DNA from 3 places in the Streptomyces violaceus genome. Region 2 is predicted to be linked to each of the others. Evidence: riboswitches for the same ligand, from Rfam matches in the RefSeq annotation. Region 2 holds a riboswitch; each other region holds the start of a gene.
What was found. Region 2 has a riboswitch for cyclic di-AMP ahead of OG542_RS10140 (M23 family metallopeptidase). Riboswitches for the same ligand answer to the same signal wherever they lie in the genome.
Positions count from the first base shown of each region.

Region 1: it holds a riboswitch for cyclic di-AMP, as region 2 does, so the genes downstream of both, OG542_RS16315 (transglycosylase SLT domain-containing protein) here and OG542_RS10140 (M23 family metallopeptidase) in region 2, are expected to answer to the same signal.
Region 3: it holds a riboswitch for cyclic di-AMP, as region 2 does, so the genes downstream of both, OG542_RS24150 (transglycosylase family protein) here and OG542_RS10140 (M23 family metallopeptidase) in region 2, are expected to answer to the same signal.

Region 1 is NZ_CP107911.1:3,645,402-3,648,651, forward strand. Features, by position in the region: gene OG542_RS16305 (LolA family protein) at 1-68, opposite strand, end outside; gene OG542_RS16310 (polyprenyl synthetase family protein) at 300-1,310, opposite strand; cyclic di-AMP (ydaO/yuaA leader) riboswitch at 1,815-1,989, shown strand; gene OG542_RS16315 (transglycosylase SLT domain-containing protein) at 1,993-2,769, shown strand; gene OG542_RS16320 (HAD family hydrolase) at 2,733-3,250, opposite strand, start outside.
Region 2 is NZ_CP107911.1:2,272,223-2,275,472, forward strand. Features, by position in the region: gene OG542_RS10130 (HPr family phosphocarrier protein) at 1-15, shown strand, start outside; gene OG542_RS10135 (GntR family transcriptional regulator) at 163-858, opposite strand; gene OG542_RS10140 (M23 family metallopeptidase) at 1,051-1,836, opposite strand; cyclic di-AMP (ydaO/yuaA leader) riboswitch at 1,849-2,013, opposite strand; gene OG542_RS10145 (M16 family metallopeptidase) at 2,217-3,250, opposite strand, start outside.
Region 3 is NZ_CP107911.1:5,325,810-5,329,059, forward strand. Features, by position in the region: gene OG542_RS24140 (cytochrome P450 family protein) at 1-209, shown strand, start outside; gene OG542_RS24145 (transglycosylase family protein) at 357-1,313, shown strand; cyclic di-AMP (ydaO/yuaA leader) riboswitch at 1,542-1,708, shown strand; gene OG542_RS24150 (transglycosylase family protein) at 1,713-2,402, shown strand; gene eno (phosphopyruvate hydratase) at 2,660-3,250, shown strand, end outside.

The DNA of each region.
Region 1 (3,250 bases), 1.4 Mb from region 2:
CGCCGCCCGGAGCGCTGCTCGTCGACCTCCCCGCCGGTCGTGCTGTCGTCGGATGCGTACGGTGCCATGTGTGCCCTACCTCCGTGGTCGGCGGCGGCTGTCCGTGTTCGTCCACGCACTCGTCCCTGAGCCGCCATTCTCACCCGAACAGGTGAGGAGTGGTGTTTCCGTGGTGTCCATCTGACCAAATCGGCCAGGGAAATACGTCAGACCCCGGACTCAACTCCACGTACTGCTGGGGTATGACACGGAGGGGCGGCTTCTCCCCCGACCCGTAGGGGTCGTGCGGGAAAGACCGGCTAGCCGGCCCGGTGCACCACCGCGTCGCACAGTTCCACGAGTGCCGTCTTCGCGGCGCACTCGGGCAGGGGGGCCAGGGCCGAGCGGGCGTCCTGGGCGTAGCGGACGGTGTCCTTCCGGGCCTGCTCCAGCGCCGGGTGAGCCCGCAGCTGGCGCAGGGCCTCGGCGTGCCGTTCGTCGTCGGTGAGGTCGGAGTCCAGCAGCTCGCACAAGGCGATGTCGTCCGCGAGCCCGAGCCGGGCCGCCCGCTCGCGCAGCCGCAGCACCGGCATCGTGGGGATGCCCTCGCGCAGATCGGTGCCCGGCGTCTTGCCGGACTCGTGCGAGTCGGAGGCGATGTCCAGGACGTCGTCCGCGAGCTGGAAGGCGACGCCGAGCCGCTCGCCGTACTGGGTCAGCACGTCCACGGTCGTCTCGTCGGCGCCGGACATCATGGCGCCGAACCGGCACGACACCGCCACCAGCGAACCGGTCTTGCCGCCCAGCACGTCCAGGTAGTGCTCGACGGGGTCGCGGCCGTCCTGCGGTCCGGCCGTCTCCAGGATCTGCCCGGTCACCAGCCGTTCGAACGCCTCGGCCTGCACCCGCACCGCCTCCGGACCGAGGTCGGCCAGGGTGTGCGAGGCACGGGCGAAGAGGAAGTCGCCGGTGAGGACCGCGACGGAGTTGCCCCAGCGGGTGTTCGCACTCGCCACTCCGCGGCGCACCGTCGCCTCGTCCATCACGTCGTCGTGGTACAGCGTGGCGAGGTGGGTCAGCTCCACGACGACGGCCGACGGCACGATCCCGGGCGCGTACGGGTCACCGAACTGGGCGGAGAGCATCACGAGCAGCGGACGGAACCGCTTGCCGCCGGCCCGCACCAGGTGCTGGGCGGCCTCCGTGATGAAGGGCACCTCGCTCTTGGTGGCCTCGAACAAGCCTTCCTCGACAGCCGCCAACCCGGCCTGGACATCGGCTTCCAGAGCCTGGTCCCGCACGCTCAGCCCGAACGGCCCGACGTCGGTCACGAGGGGTCTCCTGTCTGCTGTGTCTGCCGGTGATTACGCGGATTGTCGATAGGTCGCTGCCATCACTCGAGTCAGCGTATCCGGTCACGTTTCGATCACCGCCAGCGCCCATGGTTACAGGCCGGGTGGTATCTGATCACGACCGTTATGTTTTTGATCAGGCCATAAGAACAGACATTTATCGACTTACCAGTCGATAGTGAGATATTCACGATTTGCCATGACGATTGAGCAAATTCCCTTTGACGGCAATTGCCCCACAGGCTCGTGATCAGTGAGTTGAATCACGTTAACCCCTGTGCCGCCCCACCCCGACATCAACCCGTACCCCCTTCAGCCGAACGCCAGTTGAGCCTTGACAGTCGCAAAGGATCAAGCGGACCAATCACCCCTGACCAAGGTCAACCGCGCGATATGTGACTCCGGTGCTTGTTCCCGACATGTGCTCTCGCATACGTTCCCGGCCTGTCCGGCGGACGCCGAATCCTGCCGCCGCCCGGACCCCCACACGAACCGACCACTCACGCAGGGCAGGAGCGGGGGACCCAGGTAAGTCGCCGGTCCGCACAGCGGCACGGCTCGGGGTTAAGCCGCGCACGGCAGTACACCGCCGTACGCGGCCGGGCACCTCCCGGCCCGAACCCGACAGCTCACCTCGCAGGCGCCGGAGAGGAACATCGCCATGGCCGGACGAGGCAAGCACCGTCGCCCCAGAACCAACCCGCTCACCCGAGGTGTCGCCATCGCAGGCACCGGCGGAGCGGCACTCACCCTCCCGCTCCTCGGAGCCACCTACGCGAGCGCCGCCGAGGCGCCGCAGAGCGCACCCGCCGTCGCACAGTCCGTGCCCCAGGCGGCCCAGCCCAAGTCGCTCACGTACACCGTGGCCAAGGGCGACACGCTCTACCGCATCGCGGACAAGTACGACGTCTCGGGCGGCTGGAAGAAGCTCTACAAGGACAACCGCTCCGCCGTCGGAGACGACCCGAAGCTGATCCACCCGGGCCTGAAGCTGAAGGTGTCGACGACCAAGGCGGCCGCCGCGAAGAAGGCGACCAAGTCGTCCGCCCCCGCCAAGCCGGCCGCGAAGCCCGCCGGTGGCGCCGCCAAGGCCACCCAGGCCTCCGCGAAGACCTACGCGAACAACCTCGACGGGTGGATCCGCGAGGCGCTGGACGTCATGGCGCAGAAGGGGATCCCGGGTTCGTACGACGGCATCTACCGCAACGTCATGCGCGAGTCGTCGGGCAACCCCCAGGCCATCAACAACTGGGACTCGAACGCCGCCAAGGGCACCCCGTCCAAGGGTCTGCTCCAGACCATCGACCCGACCTTCCAGGCCTACCACGTGGACGGCACGTCGTGGGACCCGTACGACCCGGTCGCCAACATCACCGCTGCCTGCAACTACGCGGCCGACCGCTACGGCTCGATCGACAACGTCAACGGCCCGTACTGAGCCGTCTGAGCCGTCCCGCCCAGCAGTCGTTCGAGGACGACGGCGATGCCGTCGTCCTCGTTCGACAGGGTGACCTCGTCGGCCACGGCCTTGAGTTCGGGATGGGCGTTCGCCATCGCGACGCCGTGGGCCGCCCAGTCGAACATCGGAATGTCGTTGGGCATGTCACCGAAGGCGATGGTGTCCGCCGGCCGCAGCCCCAGATGCTCGGCGGCCAGCGCCAGGCCCGTCGCCTTGGTGACGCCGCACGGCTGGAGCTCGACCGTGCCGGGCCCCGACATCGTCACCGTCGCCAGTGAGCCGACCACCGAACGGGCCGTCGCCGCCAACTCGTCGTCCGTCAGACAGGGATGGCGCAGCAGCACCTTGCTGATCGGCGCGCCCCACAGCTCGTCGCGCCGGTCGACCCGTACGGCCGGCAGGGTCGGGTGCGGCATGAGATAGCCCGGCTCGATGAGCGTGAGCCCGTCGACCCCGTCCT
Region 2 (3,250 bases):
CCCGAGACCGTCTGAGTATTTCCCCGCGCCTGACCCGGCGCACCCTGAAGAGCTCGTCCGAATTCATCGGGCGAGCTCTTCGCCTTTCCGGTGAATTCCCTGTCGGCGGGCAGCAGAAATAATCCCCCGCGAATTTCCCGCTCTTTGTATACGGCTCCCGTGTTAATGCCGCAGGCTCGCCGTGTTTACGGCATGTTGCGAGTTCCTCACACGCTCGGCGCGCTCCCCGGCGGAGCCGAAACGCAGCCGGTGCGCGGCCGTCGCGCGCTCGGTGTGCAGCGCCGTGACCGCCCGCGCACGCTCGCTGTCCCCGCGCGCCACCGCGTCCACGATCGCGCCGTGCTCGGCCCAGGACTCCACGGGTCCGGCCGGCACCTCCACGGCGTACATCCAGGCGATCTTGTGCCTGAGCTGGGTGAGCATCGAGGTCAGCGCCGGACTGCCGGAGGCCTGGGCGAGCGTCTCGTGGAACCAGCCCCCCAGAGAGCGCAGGTCGTCGCTGTTGCCCCGGCGGGCGCGCTCCTGGCCGAGCCTGACCAGGCCGCGCAGCACCTTCAGATGGGCCTCGGTGCGGCGCTGGGCGGCGCGAGCGGCACCCAGCGGCTCCAGCAGCATGCGCATCTCCAGCAGGTCGGCGGCCTCCTGCTCGGTGGGTTCGGCGACGCACGCGCCCGCGTGCCGCCGGGTGACCACGAAACCCTCGGCCTCCAGGGTGCGCAGGGCCTCCCGGACGGGGACACGCGAGACGCCGTAGCGGCGCGCGAGGAGTTCCTCGGTGAGCCGGCTGCCGCGCTCGTAGACACCCGCGACGATGTCGTCCCGGATGGCCGTGCACACCGAGTGCGCGGGAATACGCATGACCGACCTCCGCTTAATCCCCGTGAAACGTCGACTGGTGACGTGTGTTCCGTGACTCTATTGCAATGAGCCGGAATTTCCGACGGGAGGCAGGAAACCAGGGATATTTTTTGGACAGCCGGCCGTGGCGCACGCCGAAAGCCCCGGCTCGGGGAGCCGGGGCTTTCGGGGAGAACAGTCGCCGTCAGATGTTCAGACGTTCACGCCGTGCGAGCGGAGGTAGGCGACGGGGTCGATGTCGGAGCCGTACTCGGGGCCGGTGCGGGCCTCGAAGTGCAGATGCGGGCCGGTGACGTTGCCGGTCGCGCCGGACAGGCCGATCTGCTGGCCGGGGGTGACCTTCTGGCCCACCGAGACGCTGCTGGACGACAGGTGGCCGTACTGGGTGTACGTCCCGTCGTTCATCTTGATCACGACCTGGTTGCCGTAGGAACCGCCCCAGCCGGCCTCGACGACCTCACCCATGCCGACCGAGTGGACGGCCGTGCCACTGGAGGCGTGGAAGTCGACACCGGTGTGACTGCCGGAGGACCAGACGGCGCCGCCGGACTTGTAGCCGGTGGAGACGTACGAGCCGGAGATCGGGGACACGAAGGTGTTGAGACGCTTGCGCTCGGCCTCGCGGGCGGCGCGCTCCTTGGCCTCGCGAGCCTTCTCGGCGGCCTCCTTGGCCTCCTTGGCCGCCTCGGCGGCCCGCTTGCGGGCGGCCTCCTCGGCCTTCTTCTTGGCGGCGGCCTCTTCGGCTGCCTGCTTCTGGGCGACGGCCTGGGCGTCGATCTTCTGGGCCACGGTGTCGCCCATGGTGACGACCGGGGTGAGACCGGTCTGCTCGACAGCGGGCTCGGCGGCGAAGGCCGGGGCGGCCACGGTGCCCACGACGCCGGTGGTGGCGAGGGCCGCGACGCCGGCCGCGCGGGCCGTGCTGCGCTGGATCCGGCTGGGACGACGGTGCTTCCCGGTGGCGCGTGTGAACGCCATGTAGTGGCTGGTCCTTTCCTTCCCTCTCGCCTACCGGGTTAGCTGACGGGTTCGGAGCAGGAAGGTCTCCTACGGACCCCCTCGCGACTCGCGCGGGCGTCCGATTCACCCCAGGGACTGCGGTGGGTCCCCGGCTCCCCTGGCTCGCGCCGTACGGGGACTCGGCGATGACTGTCCGGTGCCGCGGGTGCGGCGCACTGCCTGACGAACAGCCCGGACGACGCTAAGCGGCGCCACTTTCAATTCCCAAACGGATCCCGGCTTTTGTAGCGCATCCCACAGGGCAGACGGGCAACTCCTACCTCAATTCGGGCATAAAGGAGCCCTGGTGCCTTAGAAGACAACCAGGGCCCCTACGCGCGCGTGCCGCTCGCCTCCCGCTACTCGGCGGCGACGACGGCGACTTCGCCGATGCCGAGGGCCTCCACCGGGCCCTTGATCTGCGCCGCGTCGCCGACGAGGACGGTCACCAGACGGTCCACCGGGAAGGCGCTGACGGCCGCCGCGGTGGCCTCCACGGTGCCGGTCGCGGCGAGCTGCCGGTACAGCGCGGCCTGGTAGTCGTCGGGCAGGTGCTGCTCGACCTGATCCGCCAGCGTGCTCGCTACGGCCGCCGCCGTCTCGTACTTCAGCGGCGCCACGCCGACCAGGTTCTGCACGGCGACGTCCCGCTCGGCGTCGGTCAGCCCCTCGGCGGCGAGGGTGCGCAGCACCGTCCAGAGGTCCTGCAGGGCGGGGCCGGTGTTGGGCGTGTCCACGGAGCCGCTGATGGCGAGCATCGCGGCACCGGTCCCGTCCGGGGCGGACCTGAGGACCTGGGCGAACGCCCGCACGCCGTAGGTGTAGCCCTTCTCCTCGCGCAGGACGCGGTCCAGGCGGGAGGTGAGGGTGCCGCCGAGGCAGTACGTGCCGAGCACCTGGGCGGGCCAGACACGGTCGTGCCGGTCCGAGCCGATCCGGCCGATCAGCAGCTGCGTCTGGACGGCGCCCGGGCGGTCCACGATGACGACCCGGCCGGTGTCGTCGGCGGTCACCGGCGGCACCGGCCGCGGCTCGGCCGAGGAGCCGGTCCAGGCGCCCAGCGTGTCGCCGAGCAGCGCGTCGAGATCGATGCCGGTGAGGTCACCGACCACCACGGCGGTGGCCGTCGCCGGGCGGACGTGCTTCTCGTAGTAGGCGCGTACGGCCGGGGAGTCGATCGCGGCGACCGTCTCCTCGGTGCCCTGCCGGGGCCGCGACATGCGCGAGCCCGCCGGGAACAGCTCCTTGGAGAGCTCCTTGGCGGCACGGCGGGCGGGGTTGGCCAGCTCGTGCGGGATCTCGTCCAGGCGGTTGCGGACCAGCCGCTCGACCTCGCTGTCCGCGAACGCCGGCGCCCTGAGGGCGTCGGCGATCAGGCCGAGGCCCTTGGCGA
Region 3 (3,250 bases), 3.1 Mb from region 2:
ACCAGCACCTCGGGTATGGCCACGGCATCCACTACTGCCTCGGCGCCCCCCTCGCCCGTCTGGAGGGCCAGACCGCCCTCGCCACGCTCCTCACCCGCCTCCCGGACCTCCGGCTCGCGGCCGACCCGGCCGAGCTGAGGTGGCGCGGCGGCCTGATCATGCGCGGGCTGCGCACCCTGCCGGTGGAGTTCACGCCCGCCCAAAGGTGACACGCCGTCAGGACTGTGATCTTCACGTGATCTACGCGGCATTAACTTGTGACAAGTGATCGTCTGCCTATACGTTCACCCATCATCAGCGCGGCCTGGGAAATCCGGCGCCGCGCCGGTCACTGCCCTCTTGCGAAAGGTCTCCGTATGCTCTCCGGGAACGGTCGGCACCGTCGCCCCCGCCAGGCTCCGGCTCTCCTCGTCGCGGCCGGAGTGACCGGCTCCGCCATCGCGATCCCGCTCCTCGGAGCCTCCGGCGCCAGCGCGGCCGACGGCACGACCTGGGACCGGATCGCGGACTGCGAGACCGGCGGCGCCTGGAGCCAGAACAGCGGCAACGGATACTTCGGCGGCCTGCAGTTGTCCCAGGAGGACTGGGAGAACCACGGCGGCCTCGACTACGCCCCGAGCGCCGACCTGGCCAGCCGTTCCCAGCAGATAGCCGTGGCCGAGAGAATCCTCGCCGACCAGGGAGCCGGCGCCTGGCGTACCTGCGGACTGCTCTCCGGCCTCGAGCAGGACAAGAAGTCGTCTGACTCGGATGACTCGTCTGGTTCGTCGGATTCATCCGGATTGCTCGACTCCCTCGGTTCCTCCCCTTCGCCGTCCGACTCGCCGACCCCTGACGAGTCGTCGACCTCGAAGGACGATTCCGCTACGTCCGACAAGTCGCCCGACTCCGAGGAGTCCGCTTCGCGGGACCAGGAGCCCGACAGCTCCCCGTCGACGACGCCCGAGCGTGACAGGTCCGGCAACTCGCGGCAGGACGACGACTCTTCGGCTCTCACCGAGACCGGCACCGACACCGGCTCCGGCCGTCACCGCGGCCCCAGTGCCGACGAAACCCAAACGCCCGAGAACGGCCGCACGGACGACTCCACGGGCCGTCACGCCTCGCGCGACGAGGAGGGCTCCCGCGACACGTCCGAGGGTGCCTACATCGTGGGTATCGGCGACAGTCTCTGGTCCATCGCCGACTCCCTTGACGTCAGCGGCGGATGGCACGAGCTCTATGACGGCAACAAGAAGGCTGTCGGTACCGACCCGAACCTCATCCGCCCCGGTCAGACGCTCACGGTAGAGGGCGAAGCGGGCGAGAAGTAGTTGTTCGGGCAGTGCGGAAACAGGGGCGGAAGTCGCCCCGAACCCGCGCGAGTTCGCGTCATGATTCGCGGCTAATGTCCCGTTTGGGGTCCGTGAGAGATAGATCTCAGAAGCCCTGATCGTCTTTGAAATTCGGCGGATCGCGTGGCTACGGTCGGGACCGCTCGTCACCACGAGCCCCGGCTGCCGCAACGCCGAATCCTGCCAGCGGCCGTACGGGAACAGTCGTCGCGTCAAGCGCCGTAGGCAGGAGCGGGGGACCCAAGGTAAGTGCCCGACCGGCCGGTTGCGCCGGAAGGGCTTGGGGTGAAGCCGTGTCCCGGGAGGGGCGCGGCCGGGCAACTCAACCGGCCCGAACCCGACAGCTCACCTCGCAGGCGTCGGTGAGGGGATCCTTCCATGCTGTTTTCCAGCAAGGGCAAGCACCGCCGTCCGTCCAAGGCCAGCCGTGCCATCGCCGTCGCCGGTGTCACCGGCGCCGCTGTCGCCGCCCCGCTGATGGCGGCCGGCGGCGCTTCCGCCGCCACCGCCTCCGAGTGGGACGCCGTCGCCCAGTGCGAGGCCGGCGGCAACTGGTCCATCAACACCGGCAACGGCTACTACGGCGGTCTGCAGTTCTCCGCCTCCACCTGGTCCGGCTACGGCGGTACCAAGTACGCCGCCACCGCCGACCAGGCCACCAAGGAGCAGCAGATCGAGATCGGCGAGAAGGTCCTCGCGGGCCAGGGCAAGGGTGCCTGGCCGGTCTGCGGCAAGGGCCTGTCGAGCGCCGGCTACAGCGGCGGCGGCTCCTCCTCGAGCGACTCCGGCAGCTCCTCGCAGCAGAGCACCGAGTCCCGCGAGACCCAGCAGCAGCCGGCCTCCCGCTCCGACGAGCGCCCGGCCGCCAAGAAGACCGTCACCACCCCGACCGGCAAGAAGGTCAAGAAGGGCGACGGCGAGTACAAGGTCGTCAAGGGCGAGACCCTCAGCTCGATCGCGGCGGACGAGAAGGTCGAGGGCGGCTGGGAGAAGCTGTTCCAGCTGAACAAGGACATCGTCGAGGACGCCAACCTCATCTACCCGGGCCAGCAGCTGCACCTGAAGTAAGCAGCGGCTCTCAAGGGCTCCCCGCCCCGGCGCGTGTTCCCCCGTACGCGCCGGGGCGGGGTTTCTTCTGCCGGACTTTTCCGTCACCGTCTTTGTTCCGTTCGGAAACAATTTACTCTCGGTTCTGTCCATGGGGTGGGCGACCCGGTGGCCGATCGGCCCGAGCCGGTTAGGCTCATGTCGCGAGCCACCACGGCCCGCACCTCGCCGGGTCCACGCGACCCGCGTACCCAGCGTCACATCAGAAGGAGATGCTCGTGCCGTCCATCGACGTCGTCGTAGCCCGGGAAATCCTGGACTCCCGAGGCAACCCCACGGTCGAGGTCGAGGTCGGCCTCGACGACGGCAGCACCGGTCGTGCCGCCGTCCCGTCCGGCGCCTCCACGGGCGCCTTCGAGGCCATCGAGCTGCGTGACGGCGACTCGAACCGCTACCTGGGCAAGGGTGTGGAGAAGGCCGTCCTCGCGGTCATCGAGCAGATCGGCCCGGAGCTCGTCGGCTACGACGCCACCGAGCAGCGCCTGATCGACCAGGCGATGTTCGACCTGGACGCCACCGACAACAAGGGCTCCCTCGGCGCCAACGCCATCCTCGGCGTCTCCCTCGCCGTCGCCCACGCCGCCTCCGAGGCCAGCGACCTGCCGCTCTTCCGCTACCTGGGCGGCCCGAACGCGCACCTGCTGCCGGTGCCGATGATGAACATCCTGAACGGCGGCTCGCACGCCGACTCCAACGTGGACATCCAGGAGTTCATGATCGCCCCGATCGGCGCGGAGTCCTTCTCCGAGGCGCTGCGCTGGGGCGCCGAGGTCTACCACACGCTGAAGAAGGTCCTGAAGAGCAAGGGC